Regions from separate parts of the Paenibacillus sanfengchensis genome, predicted to be linked through region 4. Evidence: predicted binding sites of a transcription regulator. Region 4 holds the regulator's gene; each other region holds the start of a gene.
The links. The regulator Rex, encoded in region 4, represses fermentation and respiration genes when NADH is low (regulators of the CRP and FNR family bind a similar motif). The targets are predictions, from matches to a motif close to TTGTGAAATATTTCACAA.

Region 1 (5,914 bases), on a different contig from region 4:
AGCCTTAGCGAGACGTACCGGGTGAGCCGCAGCTCCGTGAAACGGGCGCTGGCGAAGATGGAGAGCGACGGGATTATTTTTAAGAAGCGCGGCTCCGGGACCTTCATCAATCCGCTGTATCTCAAGAACGAATCGATCTTTAATTACGAGGGTTCGAATCTGGGCGTGACGGACAATTTTCAGATGGACGGAAAAAAGCCGAAAGTCAAAGTGCTGAGCTTCGAGGTGATCTCCCCGACGGAGGAGCTGCAGCGCGATTTGTTTCTGGAACCGCACGATTTTGTATACAAAATCGTGCGCCTGCGCCTGTTCGATGAGGAGCCGTTTATGATTGAGACAGGCTACATCCCGATCAAAATCGTGCAAAATTTGAACCAGACGATTATCGAAGGCTCGATCTTCAACTACTTGGAAGAAGCGCACAATATGGCCGTAACCAAGTCCTTTCTGTCGATTTTTGCGGAGCCTTCCCAGCCGGAAGATCGGGAACTGCTGAACTTGAGGGAACACGAACCCGTCGGCATCATGGAAGGGGTCTTTTTCCTCGACAACGGCACGCCGTTTGAATTTTCCCATATGCGCTTCCACTACAAATATATGAAATTCAATACGTTTGTATCGGTGCAACGATAAGACTGAAACTTTGGTTTCGGTCTTATTTTTTTGTATAACGAAAGGAAACGGTGGCTAATGGCTAGTCGAAGTGATATGTCACATACAAAGAGGTGCCTAGTGTGCTTCCAAGCTTCCAACTCCAAAAAGATGCAAATCTGCAGGTATTTAGGCCGATTCCCGAGGGGATGCGAAAAAAGATGCAAATCTGCAGGAATTTCTAGCGATTTTAGAGAAACGAGCCGGTTTCGTCGAAAATTCCTGCAGATTTGCAGGAATTTTGAAATTTTGGTCCCCGAACAAGAAAAAACATGCACATATGCAGGAATTCTATGTTATCAAGGTTGTCTGACGGGTACTAGTAATAATCGCACCCCTTCAGGGGTAGGCAAAAGCGGCAACGGCATAGTAGCTTGAACGAAGTGAAAGCTAACGCCTTTAGACGCGAGCCGGTAATAAGGGCTTATAGACTTAGAGCAAACCACCCGTTCACACGGGTGGTTATGATTGGCTTTGGTTCAACCAAAATTCATATTATGTTCATCTTTTCACAAAATTGGACCGTATCATTTTTCAAAAAAGTCGTTATGATAGATACATAGGTGAAATGTTTCACAAACGAACGAACAAAGAGATAGGAGTGAATGACATGGGAGTACCCATCGCACAACTGGACTACTCGTCGAAAACGTATTTGGAGAAGCTGGACGCTTATTGGCGCGCCGCGAACTTTATTTCCGTCGGTCAACTGTATTTGAAGGATAATCCGCTGTTAAGGGAACCTTTGAAAGCTTCGGACGTGAAGATTAAACCGATCGGGCACTGGGGGACCATTCCCGGGCAGAACTTTATTTATGCGCACTTAAACCGGATCATCACGAAGTACGATCTCAACATGTTCTACATCGAAGGCCCGGGCCATGGGGGCCAGGTTATGGTGTCCAATTCGTACCTTGACGGCAGCTATACGGAAATTTACCCCGAAATCACGCAGGATATCCCCGGCTTGAAAAAGCTGTACAAGCAATTTTCGTTCCCGGGCGGCGTAGCCTCCCATGCGGCTCCGGAGACGCCGGGATCGATCCATGAAGGCGGCGAACTGGGGTATTCGCTTTCCCACGGCGTCGGCGCGATTTTGGATAACCCGGATTTGATTTCCGCGGTCGTGGTGGGCGATGGCGAGGCGGAAACCGGACCTCTGGCCGCTTCGTGGTTCTCCAACCGGTTCATCAATCCGATTACGGATGGTGCGGTGCTGCCGATTCTGCATCTGAACGGCTTCAAAATCAGCAACCCTACGATCCTTTCCCGTCAATCGAAAGAGGAGATTACGGCCTATTTTAAAGGGATGGGTTGGGAGCCTTATTTTGTCGAAGGCGAAGACCCCACGCGGATGCATAAGGAAATGGCTCTCGTGCTGGACGTGATCATTGAGCGGATTCATAGCATTCAGAGTCATGCGCGCAAAAACAACGATCCGACCCGTCCGGCCTGGCCGATGCTTGTGTTCCGCAGCCCTAAAGGTTGGACGGGGCCGAAGGAATGGGCCGGCGTGCCGAACGAAAACTCCTTCCGGGCCCACCAGGTTCCGATTCCGGCGGATCAAAAGAACATGCAGCATGCTCCGGCTTTGCTGGAATGGATGAACAGCTACCGTCCCGAAGAGTTGTTCGACGCAAACGGGGGCTTGAAAGCCGAGATCGCCGAAATCCTGCCGAAGGGCGAACGGCGGATGGGCAAAAATCCGGTCACCGATGCCGGCAAACTCGTGAAAGACTTGCGCTTGCCGGATTTCCGCAACTATGCGCTGGATAACTCCGTTCCGGGCAAAGTAATTGCGCAGGATATGGCCGTGCTGGGCAAATACATCGCCGAGGTGGTGCGGATCAACGAGGAGAACCGGAACTTCCGCATCTTCGGGCCCGATGAAACGATGTCGAACCGGTTGGGCCCGGTGTTTGAGGTCACCAAACGCCAATGGCTGGACGCCATCAAAGAACCGAACGACGAGTTCCTGGCGCCTTACGGCCGCGTTATCGATTCCCAACTGTCCGAGCACCAGGCGGAAGGCCTGCTCGAAGGTTACGTCCTGACGGGCCGCCACGGGTTCTTCGCCAGCTATGAAGCGTTCCTGCGGGTGGTCGATTCGATGCTGACCCAGCATTTCAAATGGCTGCGCAAGGCGACCGATCAAGGCTGGCGCGCGGACATTCCTTCGCTCAACGTCGTGGCCACGTCGACGGTGTTCCAGCAGGACCATAACGGCTACACGCACCAGGATCCGGGCTTGCTGGGCCATCTGGCCGACAAGAAGCCGGAATTTATCCGGGAGTATTTGCCGGCGGACGCCAATACGTTGCTGGCCGTGTTCGACACGGTGCTGAACGACCGCCAGAAGATCAACCTGATCGTCTCGTCCAAGCACCCGCGTCCGCAATGGTTCACGGCGGAAGAGGCGCAGGAGCTGGTGGAGAAAGGCTTGAAGGTAATCGACTGGGCCAGCACGGATCAAGGCGGGGAGCCGGATATCGTCTTCGCTTCCGCCGGCACCGAGCCGACGATCGAAAGCCTGGCGGCGATCTCGATTCTGCATGAGAAGCTGCCGGAGCTGAAAATCCGCTACATCAACGTGGTCGACCTGCTGAAGCTCAGAAGCCAAAAGCTGGACCCGCGCGGCTTGTCCGACGACGAATTCGACCGCTATTTTACGCAGGATAAACCGGTCGTCTTCGCCTTCCACGGCTATGAAGGCTTGATCAAAGACCTGTTCTTTGAACGCCGCAACCATAACCTGCATGTGCACGGCTACCGCGAAAACGGCGACATTACAACCCCGTTCGATATGCGCGTGCTGAACCAAATGGACCGCTTCGACCTGGTGAAGGAAGCCGTGCTGAATCTGCCGGACGCCGGCCAATACGCCGCCATCGTCGAGGAGATGGACGCCATACTGAAGAAACATCACGAGTACATCCGGGAGGAAGGCTTCGATCTGCCGGAGGTAGAGAATTGGGTTTGGACCGCGTTGAAGTAAACTGAAATGAAAAAGTGCCCGGACTCCGATCGCGTATCGGGCCGGGCACTTTTTTATGTGGCGTGGGGCTCTCGTGCGTTTGTTACCCTTTTCGGTTTAGTGGGAGGAGGCGAATTAGAAGAGCCGCCCCAAAATTGCGAAATTTTTATAAATAGCCTGTAAACGGATTTGTTAAAGTAAGGAGCTAAAGCGAATTCCACTAATAATCGGAATTAAAAAGATAAATCCACCAACTAACTTAATTTACAAAAAATGAAAATTAGGTATAATAGGATTAGTAATTATTTTACTAAAATTCATTACTTTGGATAGTTAATGCTTTCTATTATTGCAAAATTATCATTAGTTTTTGATTTATAGGATACAAGGTAGATCTCGTTATTAATTATTAAATTCCATACATTCTGTTCAGTTGCAAGTTTGAACATTTCCGCTTTTGAATCGTAGGGGTTTATTACCGAAATCCAGAAATCATTTTTCGTGCTTTCTTTTTTCAAAACTTTGATATAGGAAGTAGTAGTAATATTGGAATCGTCACAACCAATGATAATTGCTAATAAACAAAACGAGGTAATGATCAGAAATATGAATCTTTTTACATCCATTAAAGACAGCCTCCTTTCTGATTCATTATAAATAACATTATTGAATGGAGGAAGTAAATTCAAAGGTACTGTTAAGTTAACAATGAAAAAGGTAGATTCGGACGCACCGAATAGGGCAATTGGGTGAGGGCACAATCTGTATCATTCTCACCAAAACAAGGATCAAATGAGGAAGCTAGCACAGATATATCTTGGTGATTTAGTTCCTTTATGAATATAAGGCTTCGATCTGCCGGAGGTAGAGAATTGGGTTTGGACCGCGTTGAAGTAAACTGAAATGAAAAAGTGCCCGGACTCCGATCGCGTATCGGGCCGGGCACTTTTTTATGTGGTAGGCAGAGCGTGACCGCAAGCTGCCTCGGGGGCATTTCCGTTACGGCTTGTCCGCGTCCGCCTTCTTGAATTTCACGGCCTCTTGCCGCTTTTCGCCCGGCATCGTATAGGAGATCGTCCCGTGCGAATCCGTCACGTCGCCGCCGACCGTGCGTTTGTAGCCGAGCGAGGTGAACTCGCCTTGCAGGTCGATGCGGCCGGTTTCCACATTGTTGCTGTCCCCCCATCCGCCGGATGTGTAGGTGAAGTAGGCCTTTTTCATCGACGGATTCTCACCAATGGCTTTTGTCCAATGGCCCTGGAGGATTGAGGTCTTGTCCTCGCCTTCCTTCACATAGGCCTGCCAAACCGCCACGGGGAAATCCTCTGTGAACTCAAACCGCGTGATGGTATTGCCCTGGATCATATAGCCGCGAAGCGCTTCGCCTTCGGGAAACAGGAAAGCCGTCTCCCAATATTCGCTCTCGGTCCGGGAGGTGACCCCTTCATGCTTGTGCCGCATCTTGCCCGCGCGCATTTGGGCCATTACGAGCTGCCGCGCTTTTTCCAGCGGGCCGGACGCCAGAACCTCCTGCTCCGCCGCGCTGAGCGGGGATTTCACCTTGGCGGTGGTCCCGTCCCAATCCACAGGGTAGCCGAACGCTTCCGATACGAACCGCAGCGGGACGTAAATTCGGCCCTTCACCTGGTCGGCCGGCACCTCGAGCCGCCAAGTTTGCGGTTCGCTTTCGCCGGAGTGGTTGAGGACCGCGGTCTTTTTGCCAAGCGTCAACTGGATCGTGTCCGTCCACTTCCGGATATTTACGGTTTGCTCGGCCGTGTTCCAGGCCACCTTCCCGCCGAGCATTTCCGTTACGACCCGAAGCGGGACGAGCACACGTCCTGACTTTAGTATAGGCGCCGCATCAGCCTTGACCGCGGCTCCTTTGATCACCAGTTGCGGCGAAGCCTGCCGTACCGCCGCTGCATAAGCATCCGTCCCGCCGGCAGCCAGCAGGGCGAAAACAAGGCTTGCCGTCATCCATTTCTTCATTGGATTCACACCTTTTGTTCTAGATTTGATGCTGCATCGAAATACCGAACCTATTAATGTAGACGGAATTGCAAAGAAATGAGTTTCACGGGAGACAATATTACATTACCCACATTTGGAGCAACCGTTGGAATTCGCCTCCATAGTGCTGGAGATTTCTGAATTGTTAATATAGAGAGTGATCATCTCAAACATCCTAGATCAGTTCCGGCGCGGACTTACATAGGAATTGCCGCAAAATAGCAGGGAAAGGGGAAGCACGGACTTATCACATACGAGAAATTGAATGGAGGAGAG
Region 2 (5,914 bases), on a different contig from region 4:
AGGTGTAGGCTTGCCTTGACTTGAAATAACAAATCAAAAACGATAAACGCTTGGGCCTACCCGGCCCAAGCGTTTTGTTTTGTTGCATCGTTTGTTCTTGTTTTCTTACTTCCCCTTCACAAACTCCGCCGATTTAATGCCGGCTTGGCGGCCAAAAATGATGATCTCGGCCACGGAGTTGCCGCCGATCCGGTTTTGGCCGTGCAGGCCGCCGGTCACTTCGCCCGCGGCGAAAAGGCCCGGGATCGCTTTGCCTTCTTTATTCAATACTTCCGTATTCGTGTTGATTTTCACGCCGCCCATCGTGTAGTGAATGCCGGGAGCGATTTTGATGGCGTAGTATGGTGCGCCGGACAAATCATTGTCCATCCCGGTCGTTCTGCCGAATTCGGCATCCTTTTTATTCTTCACGGCGCTGTTCCAGGTATCCAGCGTTTTTTGCAGCTGATCGGCCGGAACATTCATGGCTTTGGCCAGGGCTTCCACGGTATCTCCCTGGATAACAAAGCCCATTTTTTCGTACTGTGCGATCGCTTTGGCGCGGGATTTAACGCCGGAATCGAAGACAAGATAAGCTGATTTTTCAGTAAGCCCGTTGATGGCGGCGGTCACTTTATCGCGGGTATCCAGTTCGTTGGTGAACCGTTTGCCTTCGCTGGAGACGAGGATCGCGCCTTCCCCGCGAACCGCTTCCCCGATCAGATAGGATTTTTCCTGTTGTACCGTCGGGTGAACCTGGATTTGATCCATATCGACCGTGGTTCCGCCCAATTTTTCAATCATTTGAATGCCGTCCCCGGTGCTGCCGATTTGGTTCGTCGTTACATATCCTTTCAAATCGGGTCTGACTTTGGAGATCATGTCCATGTTGGCGCCGAATCCGCCGGTAGTCACCACTACGGCTTTTGCGGTAATGGTTTTCTCGTCCGCTTGGTTAAAAAGAACTTTGACGCCGTTCACCTTTCCGTCCTGCTGGGTAATCTCCTTGACATCGGCGTTCACAAAGAGCGGAATGCCTTGCTCTTGCACATTTTTCACCAAACCGCTGACGAGGTATTGGCCTACCGCGGAGCCGTCTTCCGGACGGTGCGTGCGTTTTTCGTTCATGCCGCCCGTAATCGTAAGATTGTTCAAGCGGATTCCGATAGAGTCCAGCCAATCGATCGCTTCCGCGGAATGATCCACGAAGAAGCGGAGCATTTCTTTGTCGTTGGTGCCGTGGCCGCCTTTTAAAGTTTCCTCGTAAAACAGATCATTGCTGTCCTCAATGCCCTGCTCTTTTTGGAACTTGGTTTGCGATGCGTTCATGCCTGACGAGGATTTCGTTGTATTCCCGCCGGCTACCGGCATTTTTTCAAAGATCACCGGGTTCATGCCGCTGGCTTTAGCCTCCAGCGCGGCCGACATTCCGGCTCCGCCCGCCCCGACGATGATGATATCGTAGCTGTCCTTCAGTTGGTCGAATGGGGTGTAGCTTTTCTCGGATGCGCCCGAAACGGCTTCCGCCTTCTGCGTTTCCTGTGCGGTGGCTTCCTTTTGCGCGCCACCTTGGTTTTGGCTCTCCTTTTGATTCTGGTTTCCGCCGCCGCAACCCGCGATCACGAGCATAAGCGAGAGGATGAGGATGAGCGATGCTGATGCTTTCCTTTTCATGTTGAACCCTCCACTTTAATATCTCTAGTTATTTAGGCTACCCGGGAGCATCCGGCTCTCCGAATTCACCGTTTTCACTATACCACTGGTTTATCTTATTTATTGTGAAGTATTTCACAACCGTTGTGAAGTTTGTCTGTGCAAGAAAAAAGCAAGACCGCGCCAAGCGTAGGGCCTGGCGAGTCTTGCTTTTTAAGTAATAAGCCCCGCTTCTGTTACCGACGGGCCTAGCTTTCTTCAAACTCCCGATCGACCGCCGCCAAAGCAGCTCCGATGATTTGATGCATATCATAGTACTTGTACGTGGCTAACCGTCCGCCGAAAATGACATTCCGTTCCTCCTCGGCTAGCGCTTTGTATTGTTGGTAGATTTCATTGTTCTTCTCGTTGTTGATCGGATAATACGGCTCATCACCGGGCTTCCACTCCGTCGGATATTCCTCCGTAATGACCGTTCTATCCTGCGTGCCGAATTCAAAATGCTTGTGCTCGATAATGCGGGTGCAAGGCGTTTCCCGGTCCGTATAGTTAACCACGGCATTTCCCTGGAAGTTGGCTGTATCCAGCACTTTCGTTTCAAACTGCAAGCTTCGATATTCGAGTACACCGTATCGGTGGTTGTAGTACTGGTCAATCATACCGGTATAAACGACTTTTCTGGCCCGCTGTTCAAGCTCGCTTCTGACGGCAAAAAAATCGACATTCAGCTCGATGTCCGCTCCCGCAAGCATCTTCTCGATGATGGCCCGATAACCGCCGACCGGAATGCCTTGATAGCGGTCGTTAAAGTAGTTATTGTCATACGTGAACCGGACGGGCAGACGCTTGATGATAAACGCGGGCAGTTCTTTTGCGGATCTTCCCCATTGTTTTTCCGTGTAACCCTTAATGAGTTTCTCGTAAATATCGGTTCCGACCAAAGAAATCGCTTGTTCCTCCAAATTTTGGGGCTCCGTAATCCCAGCCGCTTTTCGCTGCTCATCAATTTTTCGCTGGGCTTCCTCCGGAGTAGCTGTTCCCCACAGTTTGTTGAAGGTATTCATATTAAAGGGAAGATTATAGATTTCCCCTTTGTAATTGGCGATCGGAGAATTGGTATAACGGTTGAATTCCGCGAAGCGATTCACATAATCCCAAATGGTTTTGCTGTTCGTATGAAAAATATGGGCTCCATATTTGTGAACCTGAATCCCCTCGATTTCCTCCGTATAGACATTTCCGCCGATATGGTCTCTTTTATCGATGACCAGGCAGGTTTTGCCTCTCAATCCCGCTTCATAAGCAAATACGGCGCCGAACAAGCCTGCACCGACAATTAAGTAATCGTACATGGTGGGAAACTCCTTATTTTTCGTGATTGTCTGTGCCGGCATCCAGAAACACATTCACATCTTAGCATAAAACGAACGCGATCAACTACAAACCACCCCAACCTTCCAATATGTTATACTAAACCATACCATCCGGTTCGCAGGTTCGGAGGGTATGGAATCAGGGGGTTCAACCAGCATGAATACAGAGGCACTGGAATATTTCATTAAAGTCTATGAGAAGAAGAGCGTTACCGCGGCCGCGAAGGACCTGTACATAACACCGCAGGGAATCAGCAAAACGATCCGGCAATTGGAGCTGGAACTGGAAGCTGAATTGTTTTACAGAGGCCCTCGGGGGATGGAGGCCACCCAGGCGGGCGAATTGCTGCATGCCCGGGCCAAGCATATCCATTACCTGATTGAAGATATCAAAAAAGAAATCAGCATTATCAGCGGCCGCAAAGGTTTGTTGAACGTTCTGATCACCTACTCGATCACCTCCGTGCTCCCGGTCGACCTATTGTATCGATTCTCGAAAGACCATCCGGATATCCAGATTAAACTGAAGGAATACCCGGATGATTATCCGATCTCCAAAATGTTCGAGGAGGAAGTGGATGTCGGCCTGGTCATCGGGACAGCGGAAGTGGAGGAATGTGAGTTCGAGCGGCTCGCCGGCGGCGAAGTGGTTGTCGTCGTCTCCAAAGAACACCCGCTCGCCCGGCAGAATGAGATCTCGATCCTCGAGCTGGCTAACGAAGAATTAGTTACGAAATCAGCGGGTCAGGGGAAAGAAAGCGGGTTTATCGAAAAATGCCTGGAATATGGATTTACGCCTAAGGTCGTCCATGAATTCGGCAATTTGATTTCCGCCCACCGGCTGTGCGAACAATACGGAGCTGTGGCGGTTTCCATCGATTTTGTTGAGGAATCGCTTCGGAATGACAACTTAAAATGGATCAGGCTGAAGGAAAAGATCCCGCAGGATATCTATCTGGTCTACAGAAAAAGAGGGGTCCAATCCAAGGCGGTCGCGTTGTTTCAAAACTATGTGAAAGAGAAATGTAAGTCGTTTTGATGGGCCGGAGGGGGCCATCAAAACGGCTTTTTTGCATACTAAACTAAAAGTTACCTCCCCCTAACGATTGGTTGATAGTTATTTCAAAAGTTATACGGTACCCTTAATTTGCAGTCATGAAAGCACATACAACGGGAACGATCGAACATGATTGTGCCGGGAAATGTGCGTCTTACATAGGAGGGGGAACAAAGTGAGTAAGTCTGGTAGAAACAAAAAATCATTCGGGGTATGGGCGGTTGTCTTTTTGGCGCTGCTGATCGGTACTGTTGTAACCGTTTCAATGGTACCGATCGCGGAAACGCTGAAAATTCTGCTCGTAGCGGTCACCATTCTTGCGGTGCTCATCGCCGCATTCGGTTTTGTTTGGGCAAGAAGAAATCAGGCCGAGAAAAAAGGCTGGCGGAGGTTTTGGCTGGCGTGTCTCAGTTTGGGGCTCGTTATCGTCATTGCCCTTAACGTAGGCATCGGTCACTATCAGGTCGTCATTAACCAGTATTTGACCAAAGTCAAGATCGATGAAGATAAGAAAGCCAAAGTAACGGCGGAATCGAAAGCTGTTGTCGAACAAATCGAGGATGAAGGGATCGTCCTGCTGGAAAATAAGGGGAATGTCCTTCCACTCGACCAGAATAACGCCAGTGAGAAAAATGTAAACGTTTTTGGCCAGGCGTCCGTCCGAATGGTATACGGAGGAAGCGGATCCGGCTCGGGTGATGAAAGCGCGAATGTCAGCATCCAGCAGGGATTGGAGAACGCGGGCTTTAAAATCAACAGTGAATTGACGGACTTCTATAACACGCATGCGCCGGAGAAGAAGAAACAGGACAACTTTAATCTGGATGGCGGCGACTACACCTTAAGTGAGCCGGCCACCGGCGAGTTTAGCGAGGATTTGCTGAAGAAGGCGGAGGAATTCTCCGATGTGGCGCTGATTGTATTGTCCCGTTCCGGCGGAGAAGGCGGCGACCTTCCGTTTGAAACCTCGGAGTACGGCGGCTCGAAGGATCGTCACTATCTGAAGCTGTCGGAAGCGGAAGAGAAAATGATCGATATGGTCACGTCCCGCAACTTCAAGAAGGTGGTTGTGGTCATCAACTCCAGCAATGCGATGGAACTGGGCTTCCTGGAGAAAGAAGGCATTGATGCGGCGATCCTGATCGGCGGTCCCGGCGCAACGGGGAATAACAGTGTGGGCCGCATCCTGGCGGGCGTGGTGAATCCGTCCGGCCGTTTGGTAGACACCTATGCTTATGATGTCACCACCTCCCCGGCGTTTTTTAATGCGGGTAATTTCAGATATTCCAATACCAAGCACAAAGCGGTCGACAAGTTCGGCAAGGAGAGCGAAAAGTACCACGCTTTTCTCAACTATGCCGAAGGAATTTACGTAGGTTACCGCTACTATGAGACACGGTACGTCGACAACAAGACGGGTCAGGTGGATGAAGCCGCCTACCAAAAAGCCGTGCAGTATCCGTTCGGTTACGGTTTAAGCTATTCGAACTTTAAACAGGAAATTACGAACTATCAAACTTCGGCGGATACGATCTCCGTTGAAGTAAAAGTAACGAACACCGGCGACAAAGCCGGCAAAGACGTGGTTCAGCTGTATTACACGCCGCCTTATTACGAGGGCGAGATTGAAAAGTCCCATGTGGTGCTGGGCGCGTTCGATAAGACGGAAGTTCTTGAACCGGGCGCTTCCGAGACGATCAAGCTCGACATTCCGGTGGAGGAGATGGCTTCCTACGATGACCGGAAAGAGAAGGCGTACGTCCTCGAGGCCGGCGTATACGGTATCAAACTGATGAGCAACGCGCATGACGTCATCGATACCCGAACGTACGAAGTGAAGGACAAGATCGTT
Region 3 (5,914 bases), on a different contig from region 4:
GGGCCAAGGTTGTGAATTTATCTTTGAGGCCGAGTTCCTCCAGAATTGGCGTCAGATCCAGCATCAAGCCTTCTTTAGCGTAAAGGGCGGCATCCGGACTGCCGAAGACGTCGAAGATTTCCGGCGGTTTTCCTGCGGCCATTTCGCCTCTCAACTTCTCCTTCCGATTCACCTCGGAATCTACGGCATCCAGCTTAATCGTGAGTCCCGGAACCGCTTCTTGCGTCTTTTTGACCACATCCTCCAGCAAAGCCAGCCGGAATTTTTTGGATTCTCCCACCTGGGTATGACGGATCGTAATCTCAAACGGTTCCGAGCTGGCTTGCGGTTCCGCCCCTTTGTTATTGGCCGCAGGCTGCTCCCCGTTCGTTCCTGAAGCTCCCTCATTTGCGGCTTTTCCGCAACCGGCCAGCAGCATCGAGGTCAAAAGAAATAAACTTAACAGCATAACGAAGCTCTTTTTCATCTTTCTGTGACCCTCCTCATGATCTGGTTTTGCTACACCTTTATTATAGAAAGCGCATTCTTTGTTGGTAAGGAGGACATTTTTCTACTCAGGGGATAAAATCATCTAACGAAAAAAGAAAACGGCTGAACCTAAGTTCAACCGTTTCATCGTTAATAACCATATTCAATTATTCTGTTCGTTGCGCTGCGAATTCACGATTTCGCAGCGGCTACTTGCTTCCGACCCTCTTCAATCAGCCGATCTGCCCGCTCGATCTCCTCCGATGTCGGCGAAGGAACTCCATCCAGCGGATAATCCCAGCCAAGCTCCTGCCATTTGTAGATCCCCATCTGGTGATACGGGAGTATTTCAAACTTCTCAACTCCCTGCAATCCACCGATAAAGCGGCCGAGGTTCAGCAAATCCTGCTCATCATCATGGATGCCTGGAACGAAGACATGGCGGATCCACATTTTGCGGTTATGCTCCGACAACCACTCTGCCATTCTCAGCATCCGATCGTTTGGCTTGCCGGTAAGCTTGATATGCTTCTCGTTGTCAATATGCTTCAAATCCAGGAGGACAAGATCCGTAACATCCAGAAGGTCGCGAATCTTATCGCCTTCGTTGTAACCGTTGGTATCCAGCGTCGTATGGAGATTCCAACGCTTCTTACATTCACGGAATAGCTCGGTTACGAAGGCGGCTTGCAGAGTAGCCTCTCCGCCGGATACCGTCAACCCGCCGCCTGATGAACGGTAGTAAGGCAGGTAAGGCTCGATTTCGGCCAAAACCTCTTCTACGCTCATCTCCTTCCCGTCCGTCAGGCTCCAGGTATCCGGGTTATGACAATACTGACATTTCAGCAGGCAGCCCTGCATGAAGAGGACGAAACGAATACCCGGGCCATCCACCGTTCCGAAAGTTTCCAATGAATGTATACGACCTTTAAGCATATTTCGTCACTCCTTCTAGGTTTAAGCTGCCGTTTGTCCAAGCTGCTATCTCTACTATATTCCTCTGCTTACATGGAACCGTGGAACGTCCGGTTGATAACATCGAGTTGTTGCTCACGGGTCAACTTAATGAAGTTTACAGCATAACCCGAAACGCGGATCGTCAATTGCGGATAGTTCTCAGGATGCTCCATAGCGTCCATGAGCTGTTCACGGTCAAACACGTTTACGTTCAAGTGGTGAGCCTTGCTGCCGAAATAACCGTCCATCATCGATACCAGATTGGACTTGCGGCCATCCGACTCCTTACCCAGCGCCTTAGGCACGATCGAGAAGGTGTTGGAAATCCCATCCAAGCTGTGTTCGTACGGAAGTTTGGCTACGGAGCTGAGCGAGGCAAGCGCGCCCTTCTTATCCCGGCCGTGCATCGGGTTGGCCCCCGGTGCAAAAGGTTCTCCCGCTTTGCGTCCGTCCGGCGTGGAGCCTGTTTTCTTACCGTAAACTACGTTCGAGGTAATCGTCAAGACCGATTGTGTCGGCATCGCATTACGGTAAGTTTTATGTTTGCGAATCATACCCATAAACGATTCTACAAGGCCGACGGCGATTTGGTCCACGCGGTCGTCGTTGTTGCCGTAGCAAGGGAAGTCGCCTTCGATTGCAAAGTCAACGGCAACGCCTTGTTCGTTGCGGATCGGTTTTACTTTGGCGTATTTAATTGCGCTAAGCGAGTCGGCCGCTACCGACAGCCCGGCGATACCGCAAGCCATCGTACGAAGAATATCGCGGTCATGCAGTGCCATTTCAATGCGTTCATAGCAGTATTTGTCATGCATGTAGTGAATGACGTTAAGCGTATTTACATAGAGCTTCGCAAGCCATTCCATCATCGGTTTGAAGCGTTTCATGACTTCATCGTATTCCAGATATTCGGAAGTGATGGCCGGGAATTCAGGGGCAACTTGTGCTCCGGATTTCTCGTCTTTACCGCCATTGATGGCGTACAGCAACGCTTTTGCCAAGTTGGCGCGGGCACCGAAGAACTGCATTTGTTTCCCGATTTCCATTGCGGATACGCAGCAGGCGATGCCATAATCGTCACCGTAGATCGGGCGCATCAAATCATCGTTTTCATACTGGATCGAGCTGGTTTCGATAGAAACCTTGGCGCAATATTTCTTAAAGCCTTCAGGCAGCTTCTCGGACCAAAGAACCGTCAAGTTTGGTTCTGGCGCAGGTCCCAGATTGTACAATGTATGCAGGAAACGGAAGCTGTTCTTGGTTACTCTTGTCGTACCGTTTACTGCTGTCCCGCCGATCGATTCGGTTACCCAGGTTGGGTCACCACTGAACAGCTCATTGTATTCCGGAGTACGGAGGAATTTAACGATCCGAAGCTTCATTACGAAATGGTCGACTAGCTCTTGTGCAGTTTCCTCGGTAAGTGTGCCTTCGGCCAGGTCGCGTTCAATATAAGCATCAAGGAAAGAAGATACACGGCCCAGGGACATCGCGGCGCCGTCTTGTTCTTTGACAGCTGCCAAGTATCCGAAGTACAACCATTGGAAGGCTTCCTTCGCATTTTCCGCCGGTCTGGAAATATCGAAGCCGTACATTTCGCCAAGTTGTTTCAATTCACCCAAAGCGCGGATTTGCTCGGACAGTTCCTCGCGAAGACGAATTACGTCTTCATCAATCACGTCGACCTCGAGATCCTTCAGTTCTTTTTGTTTTTGTTTAATCAAGAAGTTAATCCCGTAAAGGGCAACACGGCGGTAGTCCCCAATGATCCGGCCGCGGCCGTAAGCATCCGGAAGCCCGGTAATAATCCCCGCTTTACGGGCAGCTCTCATATCGGATGTATAAGCATCAAATACACCTTGGTTATGTGTTTTGCGAATTGAGGTGAACATATCTACAATCTCGCCAGGCAGGTCGAAACCATATGCCTTGCAAGAATTGATTACCATGTTAATACCGCCAAAAGGATGAATCGTGCGTTGGAAAGGAGCATCCCCCTGTACGCCTACGATTTGTTCCTTCTCTTTGTCCAGATAGCCGGGTGCGTGGGAGATGATCGTCGATGGTTTATGAACATCAACATCAAGAACGCCGCCCGCTTCTCTTTCTTTCTTGGACAAATCGGAAATAATATCCCACAGCGCCTTTGTATTGGCTGTGGCGCCTTTCAGGAAGGACTCATCTCCTTCATAAGGTTTAATATTCGTGTCGATGAAGTCGCGTGTATTCACTTCCTTCATCCATTTGCCTTTCTTAAAGCCTCTCCAAGCCGTTTGAACTTCTTGCGTGTTTTGTACTTCTCTCTCAATCACCGACATCTGTAATCCCTCCATATATATTTGAAGTACGCGGCGTTGAAGGATAATGCCGCGCCTCATGATCCCTAAAATTTGTGATAATTTTCACATTTTAGACACCGATAAGTCCTTGATCCGTTGTTGATGATCTCCTCTGAACTTACCAACGTACTAGGGATCATTTATATTTTTATGATATAACAATCCCTATAGAAAGATTGTGACAAATATCACATCAAGTGATATTTGTCACGTTTTCACAGCCCATTGTTCACTTATTCTTCAAATCTTCCATAGAAAGCATCGCGGTATACTTCGGCAAGTTCGCTAACGAGCGGAAGCTTCGGATTGGCCGTAGTACATTGGTCTTCGAAAGCGCGATCCGCCAAATAGTCAACGCGCGATTCGAAGTCTTTCGGATCGAAGCCAAGCTCTTGGAAAGTTTCCGGAATGCCCAGTTTTCTGTTCAGATCGCGAATGGCTTTGATCAAGCTCTTCACGCCTTCTTCCGTTGTGCGGGCCGGCAATCCCAGAATGCGGGCGATTTCTGCATAGCGTTCGTCGGCAACGAAGTTGGTATATTTCGGCCATGCCGCGAATTTGGTAGGTTTCTTGGCATTGTAGCGGATGACATGCGGCATCAGGATCGCATTGGTCCGGCCATGTGCGGTGTGGTACTGTCCGCCCCATTTATGAGCCAAGCTGTGGTTGATCCCAAGGAACGCATTCGCGAAGGCCATACCTGCCAGCGTCGAAGCGTTGTGCATTTTCTCGCGAGCCAGTTTATCGCCGGTCAAAGCCGATTTCTCAAGGTATTGGAACACCAGTTGAACCGCTTTGATCGCGAGACCGTCCGTATAGTCGTTAGCCATAACCGATACATAAGCTTCAATCGCGTGCGTCAATACGTCCATCCCTGTATCGGCCACCGCGGTTTTCGGCAAGCTGTACACGAATTCCGGGTCGATGATCGCTACATCCGGTGTCAGCTCGTAGTCGGCCAAAGGATATTTGGTGTTGCCGTTGATTTTATCGGTGATAACCGCGAACGAGGTTACTTCCGAACCGGTACCCGAAGTCGTAGGGATCGCTACGAATTTAGCTTTTTGGCCAAGACGCGGATATTTGTAAATCCGTTTGCGGATATCCATAAATTTTTGCTTCAGGTTATGGAAATCGGTGTCCGGATATTCATAGAACAGCCACATGCCTTTCGCGGCATCCATTGGCGAGCCGCCACCGAGAGCGATAATGCAGTCCGGCTGGAATTTCTCCATGAGTTCGGTACCGCGCTGTACTGTCGTTGTGGATGGATCCGGCTCTACATCCGAGAATACTTCGATAGCTACAGGCGTTTGGCGTTGACGCAGGTAATGTTCCACTCTTTCCACATAGCCCAGTTTCACCATCATTGGGTCGGTTACGATCAGGACGCGGGAAATGTCCGGCATTTTGGCAAGATATTGGGTCGAGTTTTTCTCGAAGTAAATCTTGCTCGGTACTTTGAACCATTGCATATTCACGGTACGATGATTCACCCTTTTCACGTTGATCAGATTTACAGCCGTTACGTTCGACGATGTCGAGTTGCGACCATACGATCCGCAGCCCAGCGTCAGCGACGGCAGGTTCGTATTGTAAATGTCGCCGATACCGCCTTGCGATGATGGCTGGTTCACCAGGATCCGGCAGGTTGGCATGCGGTCGGAGAACTTCTGAATAATTTCTTCATTATTTGAATGAATGACCGACGAGTGTCCCATGCCGCCGAATTGAACGACTTCCAGCGCGCGTTCGATCCCTTGCTCGGCGTTTTTTACTTTATAGCAAGCGAGTACCGGGCTCAGTTTCTCTGCGGACAACGGGAATTTAGGACCTACGCCCTCGATTTCGGCTACGAGAACTTTGGTTCCGGCCGGTACATCGATGCCGCACATTTCTGCAATTTTAACGGCCGATTGACCTACGATGCTAGGATTGACCGCACACTTCTCGGCGATGATCGCACCGGCGGTCAATTTGGCGGCTTCGTCTTTATTTACGAAATAGCAGCCATTGGCAATCATTTTCTTCTTCACTTGGTCAAAAATCGGTTCTTCTATAATAACCGCTTGCTCGGATGCGCAAATCATGCCATTGTCGAACGTTTTCGACAGAATCAGGTCATTCACCGCTTGATCCAGGTTTGCGCT
Region 4 (5,914 bases):
GCGCTCTGCCGCGCGGGCTAAGCGCAACCTGGTTGACGCTCCCCGGAGCGACGACCTCGGCGGCAACCGCATGGCCAAGCTCATGCACGGCCACGCGCCGCTTCTCTTCTTCGGTCGATTGACGGTCTGTTTTTTCGCCCATCATGACCTTGTCGATCGCCATCGATAGATGACTTTGTTTAATTTCCTCCAATTGATCGCGCATCGCGTAAATCGCCGCTTCGTTCATCACGCTCTCCAGTTGGGCGCCGGAGAAGCCGTAGGATTCCTCGGCCACCTTGTCCAAATTCACTTCCGCATCCAGCGGCTTATTCTTCGCATGAATCTCCAAAATATGACGGCGGCCCTTCTTGTCCGGCAGATCAACCTGGATATGCCGGTCAAAACGGCCCGGGCGCAGCAGCGCGCTGTCCAGCATCTCTTTGCGGTTCGTGGCCGCGATCAGCAAGACCCTCGGCGTATCGGACGTATAGATGCCGTCCATTTCAGTCAGCAGCTGGTTCAGCGTCTGGTCATACTCGCGCTGTTGGCCGCCTTCCCGTTTGCCGCCGATCACATCGATCTCATCGATAAAAATGACAGCATTCTCTTTGTTCTCCTTCGCCGCGCGTGTGCGGGCGTCCTTGAACAAATCGCGAATCCGGCTGGCCCCGACGCCTACGTACATCTCCACAAATTCGCTGCCCGATGCCGCGACAAACACGGCGTTCGTGTACTGGGCGGCCGCTTTCGCCATCAGCGTTTTGCCTGTTCCCGGAGGCCCGGTCAGCAAAATCCCTTTCAGCGGGCGAATCCCGAACTTTTTGATCTCTTCATGACGCACCATAAAGTCGAGGGCTTCCCGGAGTTCCTGTTTGGCGCTGTCTTGACCGCCGATCTCTTCAAACGTAAGCCCGGGCGACGCCACTTTCTTCCGCTTGCGCTCCTGGGAAGCCGTCGCGACGATCCCGCCGCGCATTTTAACGGCCGTAAGCAGTGCGCCCACCATGACGAGACCGACGAGCAGCGGAATCACATTATAGCCGATAAAAGCGAGAAAGATGAGGAAAACCGGGACAAATCCGGCCGCAACTTCAATCATCCACTTACGCATTAGGCCACACCCCCATACTTTGCGGTACGCGAGGCAAAATAACAAACTTGCTCGCCTTCTCATCGGTTAACGTAATATACACGTTCTTATCGTCCATTTCCGCTTTGGCCGAAACGCCTTCGGTCTGCTTTTGCAGTTCATCCAACGTAGTCGTGATATCGGTGTACTCTTTCTTTTCCATAGCTTGAGCGATCGGGAACAAGGCCTTGTCCCACAATTCGTTCAGCTTCTCTGAGGCTTTGTCTTCCACGACCACTTTTACTTCGCGGCTGCCGATCCATTTGCCGCCTTCCCGCTCAATTTGCTCAACGAGGCTGCCCAAATTCGTTCCGGGCTCCAAATCAAGTTTCAACTCCACCTGTTTTGGGGTAATATCTGTTTGTACACTTTTTACGCCTTCCATAGAATTGATTTTATGCTCAAACGGGCTCTCAACCGCCCATTGTCTATACGCAAACCATCCTCCGAACAACAACAGTGCGGATACGGCCACACTTGCCACAATCGGTCCAACACGCAATTTCACGTTGAGGTCCTCCTTGCTGTAGAAAAATATAATGATAAGTATATCAGAAAATGGTAGACAAATACGCAAATTAAACTTACAAAGATGAGTATATCACATCGTATATACGATTTCGAATCAAGTTGTGAAATTATTTTAAATTTTTACGAAAAAAGCAGCCCAATGGGCTGCTTTTTGTTCTGAAGTTGATCTTACCGGTTGGGTAAAGTAAATACTTCCTCCAACGGCTCTCCATCGCTGAATCGGAAAAACCGGTAAAAATGATGGGCTTTCTCTTTGTAAAAGAGCTGCCAGACATACTGGTTGTTGTATATCCCCGGCATCAACCGGACAGGGGTTATCCCCGGAAATTTGTCTTTAATGATCTTGCGAATTTGACTCTCCGATACGCCTTCGGAAAGGGGCTTTACTTCCGGATTCCCCTTTTCCGGCAGCCAGACCATGACTTCCCGGCCGCTTTCATCCTTCCCCTGAACGACCCAGCACACTTGGTCCCAGACGGATTTCCAGACCTCATCGGCCTCGGTCAGTCCGGTTTCTCGCATCGCCCGCTGAATCGCTTGCTTCTCCCCCTGCCGTAGATCCTGCTGTACAAAAAGATAGAAGCGGTGAAGCCCGATGAGGACGAGCCCCAACATCAGAAGGGAGAGCAGGATCCACTTGGTTCTGTTCCTCAACCTTCTCTTCCTTTCCCCGATCGGCGTAGTTTCAACATACAGTAGATCGTCTTATCGGCCGAGAAGGCGCTCGAACGCAGCTTGGGCTTCAAAACGTACTTTTTCCTCATCAAGCGTCAGGCAAGCGCCATGCTTAACCACTTGCTTGCCGTTTACCCAAACATGCTCCACATCTTTCGGTCCCGCCGAATATACGATATGGGAAATATAGTCCGTGCGGGGCAGAAAATGCGCCTGTTCCGTATTCAGGGCGATAAAATCCGCCTTCATACCGGCGGCGAGCCGGCCCGTATCCTCAAGGAACAGCGCCTTCGCCCCGTATTCCGTACCCATGCGAAGCGCCTCTCCCGCCGGGACCGCCGTCGGGTCTCCCGACACGCCTTTATGAATCAGCGCCGCCAGGCGAATCTCCTCAAACATGTCGAGGTTATTGTTGCTGGCGGGTCCATCCGTTCCCAGCGATACGGTAACGCCCGCCCTGAGCAACTCGGGCACGCGGGCTACGCCGCTGGCCAGCTTCAGGTTGCTCCCCGGGTTGTGGGATACCGTTACCCGGTGCTCCGCCAAAACGCCGATCTCCTCGTCCGTCAGATGGACGGCGTGGGCCAGCAGCGTCGGCCGATTGAACATCCCGAGATTCAGCAGGTGCTGAACCGGGCGGACGCCGTAATCGGCTACATTTTGCTCCACCTCGGCTCTCGTCTCCGACATGTGCGTGTGCATCGGCAAATCCAGCTCATGTGCCGCCTGTACAATTTTCTCAATGTAATCCGGAGGGCAAGTATATGGAGAGTGCGGCGAAATCATGGTGGTGATTCGTCCGTCCGCCTTGCCGTGCCAATCGCGCGCAAAGCTCACCGCTTCGTTCAGCTTGCTTTGCTGCACCTCAGGAGGACAGAGCCCGATTACGCCGCGAGTCAATACGGCGCGGATTCCCGATTGATCCACGACGGAAGCTACCTGTTCCATATGGTCGTACATATCCAAAAAGGTGGTCGTTCCGCCCTTTAGCATCTCCAGCACGGACAAGGCCGTTCCCCAATATACATCCTCGCCGGTAAACTTCGCTTCCATCGGCCACATTTTCTCCTGCAGCCACTCCTGAAGCACCATGTCGTCTCCATAGCCGCGCAAGAGCGACATCGCCGCATGACCATGCGTATTGATCAACCCGGGGAGAAACAACAGCCCCTTGCCGTCAAACGTTTCGGCCCCTTCCACGCCTTGCGGGCGCTCCGTTCCGACGTATGTGATCCGGTCTCCTTCGACCAGCATATAGCCCCGGATGATCGGGGTTTTCTGATCCGGCACCGCGAAGGTACCGTCTTTAATCAGCCATTTTCGCGTCATGTTCCGTATGTTCCTTTCCGCCATCCAGATAATAAGCCAAACTCATCAAATCGGTTGTGAAATCCGCCGCATGCACGCGCACTTCCGAAGGCACCTTAAGGATGGTTGGCGCAAAATTCAAAATCGCTCCGATTCCCGCAGCCACCAATTGATCGGCAACCCGCTGCGCTTCCACATCGGGTACGGTGATGATCCCGATGCGGATGTTGCTGCTCCGCACCGTATCCACCAGCTCCTCGATCGGCTGAATCGTAATATGGTTGATCTGCGTCCCGATTTTGTGGGGGGATGCGTCAAAGACCGCTACAATTTTCATATTATCTTTCACATACGCGTTATAATTGGACAACGCGTGGCCAAGATTACCGGCCCCGATCAAAGCTACATTAATTTGCTGATCCAGGTTCAGAATTTGGCGAATTTTCTCGATCAGATACGTTACGTCGTAGCCGATTCCCTTGCGCCCGAAATCTCCGAAGTAAGCCAGGTCTTTACGGATTTGCGCCGGATTCAAATCCAGCTTCTGCCCAAGTTCCTGCGAAGAGACCGTAGGCACCTCCCGGCGGCTGAGTTCATTGAGAAAGCGCAGGTACACCGGCAGGCGGCGAACCACTGCATCCGAAATTTTTTCCGATTTCATCAAATTTCCCCCTACTTACACGATTTGAGGAACACTTACGATTCCCCGGCGTTTAACCATTCCGAAATTCGAGGCACCATCTGCTCCAACGGCATATGCTCCATTTTCGGTCCGGGCAAAGAATACAAGAAGTATTTACCGTAATAGGATTCCAAGATCCGAGTATCATAAACCACCACGATCCCGCGGTCCTGCGAGGACCGGACCAGTCTGCCGAAACCCTGTTTAAAGCGGATAACGGCTTGGGGAACGGACAGTTTCATGAACGGGTTCTTCTTCTCTTGCTGCAGCCTCTCGCTTTTCGCCTCCACCAGCGGATGGTTCGGAGGCTGGAACGGCAGGCGAACGATTGCCAGGCTCGTCAAGGCCTCGCCGGGAATGTCAACGCCTTCCCAGAAACTGCTCGTGCCAAGCAGAACTGAGGCTTGCTGTCCTTGAAACCGGCGGGTCAGCTTCGTTCGGCTTCCGCTGTCCATCCCCTGCCCGATTACGGTGATCCCCTGTCCGGCAAGCAGCTCCTTCAGCGGATCATACACCTGCCGCAGCATCCGGTATGACGTGAACAGGACCAGCATTCTCCCGTGGGTGGCGATCGCCGTATCGGCCAAGGACCGAACGAGCGTAGAGACAAAATGGTCGTCTCCGACACTGCCTTTCACGCTCGGGAAATCCCGCGGAATGACAAGTAAGGCCTGTTCCCGGTAATTAAACGGGGACGGAAGCATAGAGGTGTTGAGCCGCTCCTGCTCCGCCGCTTCGGTCAGCCCCAATTGATCGATCATGTACTGGAAGGACTTGTCGACCGAGAGGGTCGCCGAAGTCATCACTACACTTTTCTTCTTGTTGAAGAAAAATTCCTTCAATTGGGTGCTCACATCGATCGGCACCGCAAAGATTTGCAGCGATTTGCTGCGGTAATTGCCATTGCTCTCGATCCAGTAGACCGTGCTTAAGTCTTCAAGCTTGATAAAAAAGCGAAGCGCTTCCCGCTCGGTGGCGAGATCTTTCAGCAGCCCGCCGATATCGGTGATCAGGCTGTCATAGCCGTAGTCGTGCTCATCGTCTTTTAACTCGCCGATCAGCCTTTCCCCTTTGCGGATCACGTCGCCCAGAGCGGTATAGATCTGGTTCTCCAGCGCAGACAGGGCCTCCCACTGCTTCGGTTTCTTCTGGGGCAGCAGGCGCAGCACAAATTGCCCCGGATCCCCGGGCGCCGCGTCGCTGCGTTCCGGCATTAAGCCGAACATCTGGTCCGCCAGCCGATCCCAGATTTCCTTCACATCGACCAGTGTCGGATACAGCCCGTCGATGACGGAGCACCACTCGGCCGATTTTTCGCTCCCCGACTGATCCAGCATCACGCGCAGATTCGGAAATTGGCCTGTCTTGCTGTCCTTGAACAGCCGGGTGAGCGTATGGACAACGGTGAAATATTTCATTTGGAGCCCTAGGTGTTTCCCGGCGACTTCCTCCAAATGATGGGCCTCATCGATCACCAGGCGCTCGTACCCGGGCAGCAGCTGGTGTCCGGCCTGAATATCGGTAAACAGCTTGGAATGATTGGTGATGACCACGTCCGCTACGCCGGCTTCATGCTTCGCTCTGTGGTAGTAGCACTTGCGGAACCA

Region 1: V4U84_RS05770 (phosphoketolase family protein) is a predicted target of Rex. The motif match lies at 1,213-1,230, and genes of this name have one in related genera.
Region 2: V4U84_RS21730 (flavocytochrome c) is a predicted target of Rex. The motif match lies at 1,756-1,773, and genes of this name have one in related genera.
Region 3: pflB (formate C-acetyltransferase) is a predicted target of Rex. The motif match lies at 3,816-3,833, and genes of this name have one in related genera.

The regions. Positions count from the first base shown of each region.
Region 1 is NZ_JBAGJC010000002.1:537,169-543,082, reverse strand. It holds gene V4U84_RS05775 (GntR family transcriptional regulator) at 1-633, shown strand, start outside; gene V4U84_RS05770 (phosphoketolase family protein) at 1,262-3,646, shown strand; gene V4U84_RS05765 (hypothetical protein) at 3,946-4,251, opposite strand; gene V4U84_RS05760 (copper amine oxidase N-terminal domain-containing protein) at 4,625-5,617, opposite strand.
Region 2 is NZ_JBAGJC010000013.1:102,665-108,578, reverse strand. It holds gene V4U84_RS21735 (aldo/keto reductase) at 1-19, shown strand, start outside; gene V4U84_RS21730 (flavocytochrome c) at 106-1,653, opposite strand; gene glf (UDP-galactopyranose mutase) at 1,881-2,984, opposite strand; gene V4U84_RS21720 (LysR family transcriptional regulator) at 3,163-4,044, shown strand; gene V4U84_RS21715 (glycoside hydrolase family 3 protein) at 4,238-5,914, shown strand, end outside.
Region 3 is NZ_JBAGJC010000005.1:14,447-20,360, forward strand. It holds gene V4U84_RS11955 (ABC transporter substrate-binding protein) at 1-466, opposite strand, end outside; gene pflA (pyruvate formate-lyase-activating protein) at 661-1,404, opposite strand; gene pflB (formate C-acetyltransferase) at 1,473-3,743, opposite strand; gene adhE (bifunctional acetaldehyde-CoA/alcohol dehydrogenase) at 3,998-5,914, opposite strand, start outside.
Region 4 is NZ_JBAGJC010000004.1:155,804-161,717, reverse strand. It holds gene V4U84_RS09980 (AAA family ATPase) at 1-1,093, opposite strand, end outside; gene V4U84_RS09975 (hypothetical protein) at 1,086-1,619, opposite strand; gene V4U84_RS09970 (cell wall elongation regulator TseB-like domain-containing protein) at 1,811-2,296, opposite strand; gene V4U84_RS09965 (amidohydrolase) at 2,348-3,646, opposite strand; gene V4U84_RS09960 (redox-sensing transcriptional repressor Rex) at 3,624-4,286, opposite strand; gene dinG (ATP-dependent DNA helicase DinG) at 4,322-5,914, opposite strand, start outside.